DNA from 2 places in the Vallitalea sediminicola genome. Region 2 is predicted to be linked to the other one. Evidence: riboswitches for the same ligand, from Rfam matches in the RefSeq annotation. Region 2 holds a riboswitch; the other holds the start of a gene.
What was found. Region 2 has a riboswitch for glycine ahead of ACX6CF_RS18480 (alanine/glycine:cation symporter family protein). Riboswitches for the same ligand answer to the same signal wherever they lie in the genome.
Positions count from the first base shown of each region.

Region 1 (9,545 bases), on a different contig from region 2:
CTTTTATAATATGCTAGATAGAAAATGGACTATGTATATCATTCATCATTCACATACTGATATAGGTTATACTGATTTACAAGAAAGAATTATCTATACTCATGTTGATTATATCAAAACAGCAGTAAAAACTATTAAAGAAGGCTATAAAAACGGAACAATCGATAAAGACTTCAAATGGAATTGTGAAACATATTATTGTGTAGAAAGATTCTTGGAAGAAGCTACAGAACAAGAAAAAAACGATTTATATGATTTGATTAAATCCAATAATATTGGATTATCTGCTACGTATCTTAATTTTAATGACCTAGTTGATAAGAAAGTACTTAAAAAAAGAACAAAGCAAATGGTTGATATATTTAGAGAACAGGATATAGATGTAAAAGTAGCTATGAATGCAGATGTCAATGGAATTTCCCTAGGAACATTTGATGTATTATTAGATAACAATATTGAATTTCTATTTACTAACATTCATACTCATCATGGAATGTATCCTCTTTATCAAAACCAAAAACCTTATTATTGGGAAAATAAGGAAGGTAAAAAATTATTGGTATACAGTGGAGAACATTACAATTTGGGTAATGCGCTAGGTATAATTTATAATAAAAACATAAATTTCATGACAGAAAATTATTTTGGTAAAAGTCAGCCTCAGAATCATATTGATGCACTTAAAAATAATATAGTAAATTATCTTGAACAATGCGTTGAAAATGGATATGATTATGATTTCATCCCTACATGTGTATCGGGTGTATTTAGTGATAATGCTCCACCAAACACAGATATTATTAGAACTATAAAAGACTTTAACGAGGTTTATGGTGATGAGATTAAATTAGAGATGGTAACTGTTCAAGAATTTTATGATAAAATTAAAGATGAGGTAAAAGATGCGCCAGTATACACAGGGGATTTAACTGATTGGTGGGCTAATGGAGTAGGAAGTACTCCTTATGCAGTGAAGCATTATAAGGAAGCACAAAGAATGTACAATTTATGTGATAGATTAGATGAAGATGGAAAGATAAGTAACGACAAATTAGTAAAAGAAGCAGAAGATAATATGTTGCTATTTGCTGAACATACTTGGGGTCATTCTTCTACAATTACGAATCCTTATGATACTATGGTGCAAAATCTAGATATTAGAAATATAAGCTATGCATCAAAAGCACATGAGGCATCAGCTAAAAATCTTAATCGAATTACTCATAAAAAAGGTGATAAGCTTCGTTATTATGATTTGAGTGGTAAAATAAAAGCAATAAATCCATCTAATAGAAGTTGTGAAAATGTTGTAGAATTCTATATTGAAGTGTGGAAATACGAAGGAGTAAAAGTTATTTCTGAATCAACAGGAGAGGAAATTAAAGCTCAGACTTCTTCACATCCAAGAGGTGTTTTAATTAGCTTTGTGGATACTTTTGAAGCAAATGAAGAAAAAATCTATAGCTATGAAGAAGTACATCAAAAAGAGATCGTTAATACAAGAGTAGCTTATGTAGGAGCAGAGAGAGTAAAAGATATTGTTAATGATTATGATACAACAAGTTATAAAATTCCTTATGGAATAGAAAATGATTACTTCAAAATATCTTATGAAATAGGTAAAGGAGTTACTTCTTTTTATAATAAGGTGGACCAAGTAGAGATGTTAAAAGAAGGAGATAGTGCATTCTTTACTCCTATATATGAAAGGACACCAGTCAAAACGGATGTCTATGAAGAAAGAAGACTTTTAGGTAGAAATGTACGAGGACTTCATGCAGAAAAACATATAGGAGAATTAACTGATATTAAGATTATTGATAATGGTGAGATTTTTACAATCATTGAACTTATTTATGAATTGGAAGGTACTTATTTTAGCTCAGTGGTCATCAAATTATATAATACATTACCAAAATTAGAGTTTAAATACAAAATAGCTAAAACATTATCTACAGATATTGAAAGTATATATCTACCATTGACACTTGATAATCTTGACGCAACAAAGTATATTGATAAAAGTGATGCTGTTATGAGACCAGGTATAGACCAGATTCCAGGTACTTGTATGGAGTATTATCTTGTGGATAATGGTTTGATATATGAATCAGACAAGAACACTATTTTAATCCAAACAAAAGATACACCGCTTATATATATGGGAGAATTGAAACATCATCAAATAGTTCTATGTGATAATAAGGAAAAGAATAACAAGAGAGATGTGTACTCATGGATTATGAATAATACATGGGAGACAAATTTCAAGATGGATTTATCAGGTATAACAGAATACTGCTATTCTCTTGACCTTATTGAAACAACTAATGCACAAGAAAGCTTTGATAGAATGAAAGATGAAAGTTTTGGTATAATCACTTTTATGATTAATGATTAGATATCAATAATTTATTTTTATCAATATTTATTAACATATTTTACAAAAACACTTGAAATATTTGTGATAATACATTAATATGAAATTATAAATGATGAGTGGTAACTTATAATACTCATTAACATATATATTAGTGTATAATATCATTTAAGAATAATTGAATAATGAATCCTATGTGAAAATTGCGAGAGATACCATTGAGGAGCCGAAGAAGCAACTTAGAAATATGCCATATTTCTATGGAATCTTTCAGGCAAAAGGATCGTAATTGGATGGGTATTCTGGAAAGCTTTTTGAAAGCACCGAAGGAGCAATATCTTATATGATAGAATCTCTCAGGTAAAAATACAGGATAAGACGGCATTTATATTAAAATGCTCTCTTATCCTTTTTTATTATTTAATTATACTATCTGATGGACTGTTAGCTATATACACTAATATATTTAGTTCTATTCAATTTATGAAATCAAGAAAAATATATTGAACTTATTAATATGGGTGCATGGATGTTAAAGTTCAATATATAAATAAGGGAGGTTTACATATGGAACAAAGTAAGAGAACAGCTTTATACGATACTCATAAAAAATATAATGGAAATATAGTGGATTTTGCAGGGTTTGAACTTCCATTATATTATGAGAGTATTCTTGAAGAGCATAATGCTGTGAGAAAAAATGCAGGAATGTTTGATGTAAGTCATATGGGTGAAGTTACAGTCAAGGGAGAAGAAGCAGAAAAATACATACAGAATCTAGTTACCAATGATATATCAGTTATTACCGATAATGGAGTTATGTATGCGCTTATGTGTTATGAAAACGGTGGTGTTGTTGATGACTTGTTGGTCTATAAATATACTGACACAGATTATCTTCTTGTAATTAATGCAAGCAATATAGAAAAAGATTTCAATTGGATGGTAGAGCAGAAAGGTTCATTTAATGTTGAGGTTAAAAACATAAGTGATGATATAGCAGAAGTTGCACTGCAAGGACCAAAAGCGCAAGAAATACTTCAAAAATTGACAGATACTGATTTATCATCAATTACATTTTTTAGATTCAATGAGAATGTAATAGTCAATAATAATAAATGTATTGTATCTAGAACAGGATATACTGGAGAAGATGGTTTTGAAATATATACTTCTCTAGAAAATATAGTAAATATATGGGAAGAAATAATGGAAGCTGGGAAAGATGATGGATTAAAACCTGCTGGATTAGGTTGCAGAGATACTCTTAGATTTGAGGTTGCGTTACCTCTGTATGGAAATGAAATCGATAAAGATATTACTCCTCTAGAAGCTTCATTAGGATATTTTGTTAAATTAGATACAGATTTCATAGGGAAAGATGTACTAGTGAAACAAAAAGAACAGGGACTATCAAGAAAGCTCGTTGGAATAGAATTACTTGGAAAAGGCATAGCTAGACATGGTTATGATATTTTATCTCCAGAAGGTGAAAAGATAGGGGTTGTCACTACTGGTTATCAATCACCATCAGTAGGAAAAACTGTAGCTCTTGGTTTAATTGATATGGATTATACAAAAATGGGTACAGATGTTAATGTTAGGATTAGGAAAAAACAAGTACCAGCTAAAGTAGTAAGTAAAAAATTCTATAAGAAAAATTATTCTAAATAAGTTGAATATAAATTAGCAAGATCCAAAAATTAACCTTTATAGGTTATATCAAATAAGATGAAAAATAATAAATTTAGGAGGAATTAATAATGAAGATTATGGAAGATTATTATTACACAAAAAATCATGAATGGGTTAAAGTGGATGGAGATACTGCAATAGTAGGTGTATCTGATTATGCACAACATGCTATGGGGCAAATAGTTTATGTGGAATTACCTGAAATAGATGATGAATTCGCTAAGGAAGATGCGTTTAGTGTTGTTGAATCTGTAAAAGCGGCTTCGGATATCTATATGCCTGTTGGGGGAACAGTAGTTGAGATTAATGAAGACTTGGAAGATGAGCCTGAATCAATTAATGCTGATCCATATTCTAACTTTATCTGTAAAATTGAATTAGCGGATAAAACAGAAATAGATAATCTAATGAATGCAGAAGAATACAATGATTTTTGCAAAGAATAAAAACTAATATGATAGGAGGTATATAATTTATGTTTCCATATTTGCCACATACAGAAGAAGATATAGAGAGTATGTTAGAGGTTATTGGGGTAGAAAGTATAGATGATTTATTTAATGATATACCTGAAAAGATAAGATTAAAGGAATTATTAAGTATCGGGAAACCAATGAGTGAATTAGAAGTTAGCAGTTATATAAAGAAGATTGCTAATAGTAATAAAGGGGTAGATGATCTAGTATGTTTTTTAGGAGCAGGAGCTTATGACCACTATATTCCATCTATCATTAAACATATAACATCTCGCTCAGAATTCTATACATCTTACACTCCATATCAACCTGAAATCAGTCAAGGCACATTGCAGGCTATTTTTGAATATCAAAGTATGATATGCGAATTAACAGGTATGGATGTTGCCAATGCTTCATTATATGACGGTTCTACAGCTACAGCTGAGGGAGCACTTATGGCTTGTGCCAGCACAAGGAGAAATAAAATTGCTGTTTCTAAGACTGTGAGTCCAGGCACAAGAAAAGTTCTAGAGACTTATACAAAATTTAAAGGAATAGAGCTTATAGAAATAGAAGAAAATGATGGAGTTACTGATATAGATGATTTAAGAAATAAAATGAATAAAGAGGTTGCAGGCGTCATTGTTCAAAATCCTAACTTTTTTGGAATTATAGAAGATGTAAGCGAAGTTGAAAAAATTACTCATGATTCCAAAGGGCTATTAATGATTAATGCTGAGCCAATTTCACTAGCTATTTTAAAAAGTCCAGGTGAATCTGGTGCTGATATAGTTATTGGCGAAGGACAAAGTCTAGGGAATCCACTTAATTTCGGTGGTCCATACTTAGGATTTATTGCTTGCACAAAAAAATTAATGAGAAAACTTCCAGGTAGAATAGTAGGTCAAGCAGAAGATGTCGATGGAAAGAGAGGATTTGTATTAACTCTACAAGCTAGAGAGCAACATATAAGACGTGATAAAGCAACTTCAAATATTACATCCAATCAAGGTCTGAACGCTCTGACTGCGGCTATATATCTTAGTACTCTTGGTAAAGAAGGATTAAAAGAAGTAGCTAATAATTGTCTGCAAAAAGCTCATTATGCAGCTGAACTCATTAATAAATCCAGTAAATATGAGCTTAAGTTCAATAAACCATTTTTTATGGAGTTTGTAGTTAAGAGTAGTATAGAACCTGAAATAGTTAATAAAGAACTTTTACATAATAATATCCTTGGTGGCTACGAATTAGGTAAAGATTATGATAATCATGAAGATGATATACTCCTATGTGTAACTGAAAAAAGAACAAAAAATCAGATAGATGATTTAGTAAACATAATGGAGGCGATATAAATGAAAGAATACGATAAACTGATTTTTGAAGTTTCAAAAGATGGCAGAAAAAGTTATAGCCTTCCAGAGTGTGATGTACCTACTACTAGCATAGAGGAACTTATTCCAGCAAATTTTCTTAGAAAAGAAGATGCCCAGTTACCACAAGTAAGTGAAGTAGATGTAATACGTCATTTTACGTTATTATCTAATAAGAATTTTGGTGTGGACACTGGATTTTATCCTCTTGGTTCTTGTACTATGAAATATAATCCGAAGATTAATGAAGATATGGCTTCTCTTGATGGTTTTACAGAAGTTCATCCCCTACAGCCAGAAAGTACAGTTCAGGGGTCATTAGAGCTAATGTATAATCTACAAGAAAGTCTACAAGAAATAACAGGTATGTCAAGAGTATCATTACAACCTGCTGCAGGTGCACAGGGCGAATTAACAGGTCTTATGATAGTTAAGGCATATCATAATTATAAGGGGAATTATAACAAGAAAAAAATTATTATTCCTGATTCTGCACATGGTACTAATCCAGCAAGTACCAATATGGCAGGTTTTACTCCTGTTGAGATTAAATCAAATGATAAGGGAATTGTAGATATCAAAGCACTAAAAGAAGTATTGGATGCAGATGTTGCAGGGCTTATGCTTACTAATCCTAATACTTTGGGTCTGTTTGAAAAGGATATCATAGAGATATCAGAGTTAGTTCATGAAGTTGGCGGACTATTATATTATGATGGTGCTAATATGAACGCAAATATGGGAATCACACGTCCTGGAGATATGGGGTTTGATATTGTACATCTGAATTTACATAAAACATTTTCTGCGCCTCATGGTGGAGGAGGTCCAGGTAGTGGACCCGTTGGTGTTGTAGAAGAATTGGTTCCATTCCTACCTATGCCAATGGTTGAAAAAGAAGGAGACAGTTTTACCCTTAAAAATGATACAGAAACATCCATAGGAGCAGTTAAAAACTTCTATGGTAATTTTGGTGTGTTAGTAAAAGCTTACACATATATTCTTACCATGGGTGCAGAAGGTTTGCGAGAAGCAAGTAGATTGGCAGTTCTTAATGCCAATTATATGAAGGAACGATTAAAGGATGATTATATCTTGCCAGTTGATGAAGTATGCAAACATGAATTTGTCTTAGGAGGTCTGGGAGATAATGAAGGGCATGTCACAACTCTAGATGTTGCTAAGAGACTTATGGATTATGGATATCATCCACCTACAATATATTTTCCACTTATAATAGATAGTGCTTTGATGATAGAGCCAACAGAAACTGAAAGTAAGGAAACTATTGATGGTTTTATTGAAGCTCTGATTAAAATAAAAAAAGAATCCGTTAATAATCCAGAAGAATTGAAAAAAGCTCCATTGAAAACTCATGTTAGAAGGCTAGATGAAGTTACAGCAGCTAGAAAACCAATATTGCGTTATACAAAGTAATATAAATAAGTGGGAGGTGGATGAATGAAAGATATTATTGTAATTGGTGGTGGACCTGGTGGTTATGTCGCAGCCATAAGAGCTGCTCAGCTTGGTGCAGATGTTTGTATAATAGAGCAGGATAGATTTGGTGGAACTTGTCTTAATAGAGGGTGCATACCTACAAAAGCTCTATATAGAAATGCTGAGATAATAAATACATTAGGTAAAAGTGAAGAGTTTGGTATAGACTTAGAAGGCTATAATATTAATTATAAGAACGTACTTAAAAGAAAAAACGATATAGTAGAAAAATTAGTCAGCGGCGTTGAAAAGTTATTGAAGGATAACTGTATTCAAGTTATTAATGGAATAGGTGTAATAAAAGATCAGCAGACTGTTGAAATCATTACAACAAATGGCGATAAAGAGATTGTCAAAGGGAAAAATATAATAATAGCTACTGGTTCAATGCCTGTTAAACCTCCTATTGAAGGAATTGATGAAGAAAATGTTTATACGACCAAAGAAATGTTGGAGTGTGAAAAAATACCAGAAAAATTAGTGATTATCGGTGGTGGTGTTGTTGGCATGGAATTTGCCAGTATCTTCAACGCTTTTGGGTCACAAGTTTCTGTTATAGAATTTTTACCAAATATTTTAAGTGGTGTAGATATAGGTATTTCAAAACGTTTTAAATCTATGGCAAAAAGAAAAAAAATTGATATTATGACTAATTCAAAAGTCACTAAGATTATTAGTGAGGACAATAAACTGCAAGTATGTTACGAAAGTAAAAACAAAGAAAAGATAGTAGAGGCAGATAAGGTATTGGTTGCTGTGGGTAGAAGACCTAATCTGGGAAATATAGGATTAAGGGAAACAGCTATTGATTATGACAGTAAAGGTATCAAAGTTGATGATAATTATCAGACGTCTGTAAAAGGGATATATGCCATAGGCGATGTGAATGGTAAAATCATGCTTGCACATGCAGCTTCCCATCAAGGAATTGAAGTAGTCAATCATATAATGGGAGTAGGTACAGATGAAAGTTCAGAAGTAGTACCAAGCTGTATATTTGTATTTCCAGAGATTGCTTGTGTAGGTATTACAGAACAACAAGCGAAAGAAGAAAATATTAATGTTAAAATTGGTAAATTCATGTTTTCAGCTAATGGGAAAGCTATGGCTCTAGGAGAAGATGAAGGATTTGTTAAGATTATCGCCAGTGAAGAAGATGATATTATATTAGGTATGCACATATTAGGACCTCATGGATCTGATTTAATACATGAAGGTGCTTTAGCCATACAAAATAAACTAAAAACTAAGGATATCATCAAAACAATCCATGCTCATCCAACTCTAGGAGAAGCAATACACGAAGCTGCTCTAGATACTGAAAATAGGGGAATACACATAATGCCCAAGAATAATGTTAGGCAATAATTAGATAAAGCTTTATTAAATAAAAGAAAATACATCTATTGATTAATAATAATTAATAGATGTATTTTTTGACTTATATTATAATTAGTTTACATATACAACGCATGTTACTTAGTTATTTTTTTATCAATATATATATAAATTAGTAAAACGAAAAAATGGTAAAAAATATTAAAGGTGAACATTTGAATTACAAAAAATATTACTGAATTAAATCAAAAATATATAAAAATAGTTTGTCATAGTATATACTGACAGTATAAGACATTTTACATAATAAAAATTTAGGCATAAATACAGAAATACAAGAATTGTTTTGTTGAAAATACTAATTAAACTTAAAAATTACTAATAGAGTTTGTATTACATGAATATATTATATTTTAGTATAGGATGCATAAAAGAGTTGTTGCCAATTATATTATTAGAAAAGAGGGCTATATGGATTCGATTGATATTAGTATTTTAAGACTATTGCAACAAAATGCAAGATCTACTGTTTCGGAGATAAGCTCGCAGATTAATTTATCTATATCAGCCGTAAGTGATAGACTAAAAAAACTTGAATCAGGTGGTATCATAGATCAATATACAACGATAATCAATCCTACTTATCTGAATAAAAGATTAACGGCTATCATGTTTATCGCAATTGACAGACCTAAGTATACTGATGATTTCATTAACTACGTTATGGAAACAGATGAAATACTTGATTGTTTATATATAGCAGGGGAATATGATTATTCATTAAAGATTATTACTAAG
Region 1 is NZ_BTPT01000059.1:71,208-80,752, forward strand. It holds gene ACX6CF_RS20930 (glycoside hydrolase family 38 N-terminal domain-containing protein) at 11-2,401, shown strand; glycine riboswitch at 2,577-2,676, shown strand; glycine riboswitch at 2,679-2,756, shown strand; gene gcvT (glycine cleavage system aminomethyltransferase GcvT) at 2,948-4,054, shown strand; gene gcvH (glycine cleavage system protein GcvH) at 4,144-4,521, shown strand; gene gcvPA (aminomethyl-transferring glycine dehydrogenase subunit GcvPA) at 4,551-5,891, shown strand; gene gcvPB (aminomethyl-transferring glycine dehydrogenase subunit GcvPB) at 5,892-7,346, shown strand; gene lpdA (dihydrolipoyl dehydrogenase) at 7,371-8,777, shown strand; gene ACX6CF_RS20960 (Lrp/AsnC family transcriptional regulator) at 9,219-9,545, shown strand, end outside.
Region 1: it holds a riboswitch for glycine, as region 2 does, so the genes downstream of both, gcvT (glycine cleavage system aminomethyltransferase GcvT) here and ACX6CF_RS18480 (alanine/glycine:cation symporter family protein) in region 2, are expected to answer to the same signal.

Region 2 (9,545 bases):
AGTCCAAGAATCCTTTCCACCAAGTAATAGTGGTATGTATTCATCTTTTTCCTTGATTGTATTGGCAATATTAATGAATTCATCCCAAGTTCTAGGAATGTCTAGATTATATTTTTCAAAGATATCTTTTCTATAATAAACAAATTCATTAAATGCTCCTTGTGGAATTCCTATAACGTTACCATCTAGCGCATAATCAAGAGCTACATTATTATTCTTAGTAGCTTCAAGCTCATTTAATGGTTCCATTATTTCTTTGTATGTTAGTAGATTACTCGCTCTTACCAAGAATACATCTGGTAATTGATTAGCTGAATTTCTTATTTTCATTGTATTATCATATTCTGTTGGCTGTATCTGTTCTACTTTGATAGTTACATTAGGATGATCTTTTTTATAAGCCTCACTAATGCTGTTTATCCCTGTAAGATATTCATAACCAACTTCATTCCATAGTACAAAAGTAAGAGTTACAGGTTTCTTATTAGTTTCCTCGTTGTTTTCTTTTTGAACATCTTTGGAAACTTCTTTGCCCCCATTGTTATCTTCTTTCTTTTGGCATCCTACCCCAATGATACTTATCAATAAAGTTAAACATAATAAAACACTTAGCCTTTTGAATGATTTCATTTTCATTCCCTCCTTGAGTTTATATAAGTAATTACCTTATATGTAATTTCATATATATCTTACAATATTATTTGGTAATTTTTAATGATTTATAGTAGGCTATTCATGATATCTTTTATGCAATTATTTACTAATTATTTTATCTGCCAATAATATTTTATGGATTTCATGATATTTATTGTTTTTATTGATATTTTTTTGTGCTTTATTTCAATATTTATAACTTTTTATACTGTTTTGGACTCATACCCACAATTTTTTTGAAGGTTCTGCTGAAGTGTTCAACATTAGCATATCCTACAGAATAGCAAATCTCATATATCTTCATATCTGTATCCGATAATAATAACTTCGCTTTTTCTATTCTTTTTTTCGTTAGATACTCTGTAAATGTAAGATTTAGGTCTTTAGCAAATATCTTACTGAAATATGCTTCACTGAGGTGAACATGCTCACATACATTCTTGAATGTGATCCTCTCCATATAATGCTTTTCAATGAATTGTTTTGCTTTTTTACTAGATGAACTTATTCCTAGGTATCTATCCTCTTGTAGATAATTGAATATATCCTCTACTAAACTTTTTATCCATGCATTCACTTCATCAACAGTTTCATATATCTTTATATGCTCATAAAAATCAACCTTTTCATTAGGAAGACTGTAATCAGTATCTATATCATTTATGTACTGTGAAATGAGGAAAAACAATTCCATATATGGTATGAGGATATCATTTATTTTTTTTATCTTGAACGTACTGATAATCTCAAATATCCTATCTAGTTCTTGAAAAGCAACCTGCTTATTTAGGTTGTCCAATGCTTTCAATAATTCTTTTTCTTCACCTATAATGCTATGTCTATTACTTTCTTCTACATATATAGCATCTTTTGGAAATATATTTTTTCCTTTTCCCAATATAAATCTCAACTGTACATTTTTTTTTGCTTGTGTATAAGAAAATGGTATATAGTCATATCCGCTTTTTATATCACTAATCCCAATGCTAGTCTTAATATTTACTCCATTAAAAAGTACATGCCTGACACCTTCCAAAATTTCATTGATTTCATTGTTTATCTTAGACAGGCTATATGACTTGCTTGATAGAATGATAATATATTCCTTTGAAGACATTGGAAGTACTTCTCCGAATTCCAATTTATTCAATACTTGATCTATTGCTCTTACAACACTTCTCTCAAAATCCTTAATACTATTTTTATATCTATTTTCAATCTGTTGAAAATCATCTATTAGAATACACAATACCGCCAAGTTATTATTAACCAGTCTAATTGAATACTCAGATATATCTTGATCAATATCATAATTTTCTCTGTCAAATAATAAACCCTTTATAAATTTATTTTTGTCTTTCTTAATCTGATTTTGATTTTTCTTAACTTTCTTATGCTTATTTATAACAGTAAGCACTAATTCTAGTACTTGCTCAGGTTCCATTTCTCTCTTAAGTATATAATCAGTTACCCCATATTGAAAAGCTTGACGAACTAAGTGAAAATCATCGTATGCACTGAGTACGATAACTGCAGGATTGATTGACATTTTTTTTAATTCTTCCAGTAATTTCAATCCATCCATAACAGGCATATTAATATCTGTTATAATAACATCTATATCCATATTATCTTTTATGATATCCAATGCTTTTTTCCCATTAGCTGCTTCCAAACTCATATCAATGTTGTACTTTTCCCATTCTATCAATGTTTTTAACGCAAATCTGAAAATAGGTTCGTCCTCTACAAGTAATATTTTATACATCACTTTTTCCTCCTTCATTTATTATAGGAAGTATTAATGTAACTTTTGTATATTTCATATACTCACTATCAATTGTAATACCATATCCTTCTCCATGATTCAATTTTATCCTCCGCATTACATTGTTTACACCTATATGGTTAAAACTTTTTCTGTCTTCACTTTTTTGACTATTGATTATGTCATATATTCTTTCTTTTTCAATACCTATCCCATTATCTTCTATTTCAAAAATCAATAATTCTTTCTTTATGTAACCTCTAACTTTTATGATACCTTTTCTGTCTATTTTACTAATTCCATGATGGATAGCATTCTCTATAAGAGGTTGTAATGTAAGCTTTATCATATATAACGATTCTATTTCCTCACTGATGTCATATTCAACTGTGAATAGTTCATCAAATCTGACTTTCATTATGTATAGATAATTATCAAGATATTCTATTTCTGTTTTTACCTTAATCAATGAATTATTATGTTTAAATATAGCAGACAGGAGTTTCATAAAAGCATCTGTCATATTTTTGATTCCATCTACTTTTGCTATCATTGCCATAAGTCTTATTGATGATAATGTATTATATATGAAATGAGGTTGAATCTGAGCCTGCAAGGCTTTCATTTCTTCCTTTCTTTTCTCCTTTTCTTGTATGTCCCTTTCAATAATCAATTGATTTATCTCGGATACCATATTATTGAAAGATTCACCCATCTCAACTATTTCTGAACTACCTTCTACAACAATCTTCTCATCAAAATTCCCCTTTTGCACACTTTTCATCTTACTGATTAATTGTTTGATTGGAGTAACTATGTCTTTGATAAAGAAAACAGCAAAAATAATGAATAAAATAATTATGACTATGTAGATTAAAACAAAATACATCATTACCTGATTCATCTCACTGGTTAACATATTGTAATCAATTATATTCACTAGTAACCATTTATCGTTATTAGTTGAATAAGTATAAATCATACTCTTTTTATAATTGATCCATATATTATTATAACTGCTCTTAACACAATCTTTATTGAATACACCGCACTCCTTAATATCTTCCTTTGAGATTTTATTATCTGATGATACGATAATATCATTATCTTTATTTATTAGTAATCCTGTTCCCATCCTATGATTTTGATATTTGGTATATATGGAATCTATACTCTTGGGCATAAAAACAAAACAAACTACTTCAACTTGATTCTGTTCACCTAAGATATCTGGACTCATAGTAAAAAGTAATTGTTTTTGACTAAGTCCAGTACTAATTAGTTCTTTTGTTTCTTCTGGCATTATGATTCTACCTTTATTCTTAATGGTTTCACCATACCACGCTTCTTTTCTCAAAGTTTTCTCATCTTCTATTAAAGGACTTTTGAAGTAATAATGTTCACCATCTTTATAAAAGAAAATAACTGAATATATGTCATCAGAACAATTCAACAATGAATTTATTTTAGAATTGACTTGATTGGATAAGTCTAAACGCTGATAACCTTCAGCTTCAGATTGTTTCATCTTAGACACTAGATCGATAATCTCAGAATCGTTTCCTATCATCGCACCTTTTAAAGAAATATTATTTAACTCATCCTGTATTCTTATAGACATCTGTTCCATTGTTTGCAGAACCATCTCGGAATAGTGATTTACAAAGATATTTTTATAAGCCATATTCAGTAGAAAACTAATTAATAATACAGGTATAATAATCAATAAAATAAAATTCAAAAAATACTTGGTAGTAATGCTTTGCCTTTTAACTACTTTTTTCCCCATAATTGTCCCCCTGTTGTTTTATCATGGTAGTATATGGTCATTATTATTAATTATAACAAAAACCATCCATTTTTTTAACATTTGGATGGTTTTTTTTATGAAAATATTTATAAAAAAAGAATGATACCAATATTGATACCATTCTTTAATTATTTATTCTATTGTCCAAGTAACCCATTATAAAGTAGATTGACTAATTCGCCAGTTCCACCTTTATTAGTGCCAGTGGCTGGAACATGGTCACCAGTTAATTCCCAGAATATAATACCTCCATAGTTATTATTAATTACGTAATCTATTTTTTCTTGTAAGGAGACAGCATCCTCGTAGGTATACATTTCCCCTTTGTTTTCACTATATAGATATGGAACTTTTGAAATTGGGTCACGATATTTTTGGAAAGAGTTGTCTTGTTCTTTGTTTATCATATCATAGTATGGATTATTACCAGCATATCTTCCACCATCCCATATACCATGTGCCCCATAAGTACCTGTATGATTAGTACCAGAACAAGTTGCATACAATCCTGGCAAAGTGCTTATTGGTCCATTGTTCTGTACTTTTGCCCATCCTCTTGAATAGAATGGTGAACCTAGAACTAGTTTATCAGCTGGTATACCAAAGGTTTTTAGATACTCCATTGCTTCATGTACTGTGTATTTCTTAGCTAATTCAACATTAGCTTCAACTTGAACAGGGTCAGTATATAATGTTTGGAAATATGATCTGTAAGCATTTTCTGCATTTGTATTAAAATACATTGGTGATTGATGACCTGTTATGCCTTCCCAAGCACCATGCATATCATAGGTCATAACATTGATAAAGTCTACATATTGTGCATATAGATTAGGCTCCGTCTGGTCTATTTTATCTTTACCGCAACCTACAGCAGTAGTTACATAATAATATTTTCCATCAGTAGTACCTGCTTGATCAAGAGTAGTTCTAAGTTGTTGTAGTAATAAAGTAAAAGTCTGTTTCTCATCTGGAGTCGCATAAGGTGTACCTAAATCATTAGGATTATCAACTGTATCTCCTGCACGATAGAATGTAGGATATTCCCAATCAATATCAACACCGTCAAAGTTCCATTCTCTTAGAAAGGCAACTACACTAAGAGCGAACTTCTCTCTTGAAGCCTGCGTAGCCGCAACATTATGAAATTCTGCTGACCTTGACCATCCTCCTACTGAAATAAGAATATTAGTATTAGGATATTGCTGCTTCAATTTCTTGAACTGACCTAAACATCCTTTGTAAGGAGAATTCCAAGGTTCTCCTAATGACATTTCTTTAGCTGCCCATTGATCAAAACATGCTATTTCCCCATTTTTGATATCTGCAAAAGCATAATTAATATGAGTAACTTTATCCCATGGAATATCAGATGGTTTATATTGATTATGTCCTCCATAAACTCCCCATTCAGGATAATAAGCAACTATCCTTTTACCAGTTGGTGGAGGTGTTGGATCTGGGTCTGGGTCTGGGTCTGGATTAGGATCCGGGTCTGGATTAGGGTCTGGATCAGGTGTTGTAGTTACCAGCCATAGTGATTGAACATTAGGTGGCTCCCATCCTACTAATGATGTATGATTCTGCCTACATTCATAAACTGTACTATTATAAGTTACTAAGTCCCCAACACTATAACTTACTCCAGCCTGCCATTCATTGATCTGTTGTGCCTGCGTACTAGTACTTGTGATTGTTGTAAAAAGTAATAGAACCGCAATAATTAGAGTCATAAGATTGTGAAATTTCTTCATGATAATTCTTCCTCCTATTTTTTTATTTCTTTTGTCACTAATGGGTATTAATCTAGCCAATTCTAGTTAAACCTATTGCCATATGAATATATTTAATAGATTAAATATTCATGTAATAATCTATCTAACCAAAAAAATAAAGAAGGAATATTTTTTTTTTTTTTTTATTATTAATGTAGAAGGAATTTGAAGATAAGTTTATAAATAATTGTTATTTTATTAGATAATATCATACGTTAACTTTAGATACTAGAAGATAATCTTGTTCTTTATTGCACAATATTGTCCTTTATCAAACAATCTAAAAAGCTTATGGATTATTAACATCATAAGCTTTTATTATAATTATTACTCTATATTTAATTTTATCTATCTATATTTCTCTTCCTTAAGAGTTTTAAAATATTGTTTAGTCTCAAATGATATGACTCCACTTAGACCAATAATTCCAATAAGGTTAGGTATAGCCATTAATCCGTTTACAATATCAGCTATAACCCATATCAAGTCTAATTTTAGGAAAGCCCCTACTCCAACTAATCCTATAAATATTAATTTGTATGGTACAATGCCTTTAACTCCAAATAGATATTCTGTACATCTTTCTCCATAATAATTCCATCCAAGAATTGTTGTAAATGCAAAGAATATAAGTCCTATAGTTACAATGAATTCTCCACCAGCTATAGGTAATCCTTGTTTAAATGCCAAGTTAGTCATTTCGGCTCCAGCAAATTCTGACTTAAAAGCACCTGTCATAACTAATGCTATACCTGTCATGGTACATATTATGATAGTATCAAAAAAAGTACCCGTCATAGATATTAACCCTTGTTTAACACATGAATTAGTCTTAGCCGCAGCAGCCGCTATTGGAGCAGAACCAAGTCCTGATTCGTTGGAAAATACACCTCTTGAAATTCCATTCTGAATAGCCTTCATTACTGTTGTCCCTAAGAATCCACCAGCAGCAGCCATAGGTGTAAACGCACTATTTATAATCAATGAAACGGCACTTGGTACAGATTTTATATTATATATAATTATTGTAAGAGAAGCAATTATGTATAAAACAGCCATTATAGGAACTATAAATTCACATACACCTGAGATACTTTTTATTCCACCTAATGTAACGAAAGTCACTAACAATGTCAATACAACTGCCGTCACTACAATTGGAACATTAAAAGTGATTTTCACAGCAGTTGTAATAGAATTGATCTGTGTAAATGTCCCTATGCCGAAGAATGCAACCCCAATACCAAATATCGCAAAAAGCTTAGCAAGAAATTTATTACCTAAACCTTTTTCTATATAATACATAGGTCCACCTGACATCTGACCATTTTTATCAATCACTCTATATTTTACTGCCAATAAGGATTCAGCATATTTAGTTGCCATTCCAAAAAATGCAGCAATCCACATCCAGAAAAGTGCTCCTGGACCTCCTGCTTTCATAGCTGTTGCAACTCCAACAATATTACCTGTACCTATAGTCGCTGCTAAAGCAGTGCATAATGCTGCAAAACTCGATACATCTCCCTCAGCTTTATTATCTTGATCCTTGCCAAATAGATATTTAAGTGCTAAAGGTAGTTTAAAAACCTGTATTAGTCCAAGTCTAATGGTAAGATATAATCCTGTTCCAACCAACAATATAAGTAATGGGGGCCCCCATACCACGCTGTCGATTCTTTTAAATATTTCAATCATTGTATCCATTAGAAATCCTCCGTCTTTAATAATTTATGTCTTAGTATAGGAAAATATAGTATCTCCTTGCAATAAAAAAAGCCAATGGTATGATTCCATGGCTTGAAAATAAGAAAAGCCAAATCATATGATTTGACCTCTGGTTACAAAAATATATTCTATCGTGAATATATCCTCTGTCCTTTTACCTGAGAGTTTCACTAATTATTAATTAGTTTTCCCCTTCGGTGCTCATTAAAGAGTCTCTCCAGAGGTTCGTCCAATAGCGGTTGATAATCTTCCGCAATCTTCATCCGAACATATTTACTTTTACATACATATTATAACAGCATTTCTTATTTTGTAAATATAAAATTTTTAACAACTACTAAATATTAATTAAGCTATGGTTTTTATGTATGTCATCAATAATTGAACACCGATAGCTAATACAAGAGAACATACAGCTGTAATAGGTCTTACAGTACGTTCAGAAATATTTAATATCTTACCTCTTTTCTCTGCTTTAGCAATTAACATTATGATGAAGGCATTAACCAAGTTATTGATTATTAAGAATTTCAATAAATATTCTTGTGGACCTTTACTAATCATTCTAGATGGAATACCAATATTAAATAGAATAATAGCATCTATAAAATATATAATTCTCCAAGAAAAACCTGCAAATAGTGCACTAGTTAGTCCAATCTCCTTGTTTTTCTTAACACTCCATGTTACTAATGCCATTACACTTAAGCCTTCTAAAATAATAGCAAATGCTGGATTAATAACTTTCACTGGATGTGAAATAGGCATTAATAAATTGACTAGTTTAATAATACCAGCTATCAAACTTGAATAGAATATCACTGAAATATTATTACTTTGCTTATAAGCTTTACGTAAAATACAATAACCTATAGGAAACATAATACAGCCACTAATACCAATAGTACTCAAATTCAATAGATAACCAAGTGTTGCTTCTGCGATACCCCAAATTCCTCCAAAAAATAAAGCGTAAATTAATGTACTTTTTAATCTGCCTTTCATTTTTTAACACCCTCCAATAAATTCATAATATTAAATTAATATACTAGTATTAATTATATATTCTATATTTATTATATCACTTAATTTGCTATTGTTCAATTAATTCAACATATTTTGCAATCAACTATTTATTGTTCTATTTTTAGTAAAATGCAAATAAATATTAGTTGTTTTGTAAAAGCACTTAAATATTAATTGTTATTATATAAAAAAACTAATAATTTTAATGTGACATTTTTCTTATTATATGTTAGTATATTTTTTGCTTTGTAATATTATTGATATTCCTGAAATATAGATAAAAGGAATCTATAATAATATGATCTGTTATTGAATAATACCTTCTACTTTATAGACTTTTTTATATAATTCATTCCTTATTCTCTTAAATTCTTCCTCACTGATCTTAGAGGGATATGACATGATAAGTAGAGGTACGCTTTTTTTATTCTTATCATAAGCTGGCTGAACATAATCATAGTTATTAAGTATCAATCCTAATCGTGTATAGAAGTCTATTCTTTTTTTAGCTTCATGTGTATTTGGTTCTTCGACTTCTAATATTATTTTATTGTTATTATCTATGATTTCTCTGATTATATTACTTCCATAACCCTTTCCTCTACTATTCTTGTCAAAAGCTAAATGCTCGATGTAAACGAAATCACTTAGATCCCAAGTTGTATAAAATCCTACAATTATATTATTATCTTTTACAGGATACCAACTATATTTATCCTCTTTCATTATATCCATCTGCTGTTTTAAACTTCTACGTTCATTCTCTGGAAATGAATCGCAATAT
Region 2 is NZ_BTPT01000046.1:562-10,106, reverse strand. It holds gene ACX6CF_RS18500 (ABC transporter substrate-binding protein) at 1-630, opposite strand, end outside; gene ACX6CF_RS18495 (response regulator transcription factor) at 848-2,422, opposite strand; gene ACX6CF_RS18490 (cache domain-containing sensor histidine kinase) at 2,415-4,211, opposite strand; gene ACX6CF_RS18485 (glycosyl hydrolase family 18 protein) at 4,370-5,986, opposite strand; gene ACX6CF_RS18480 (alanine/glycine:cation symporter family protein) at 6,356-7,714, opposite strand; glycine riboswitch at 7,872-7,966, opposite strand; gene ACX6CF_RS18475 (hypothetical protein) at 8,084-8,740, opposite strand; gene ACX6CF_RS18470 (GNAT family N-acetyltransferase) at 9,068-9,545, opposite strand, start outside.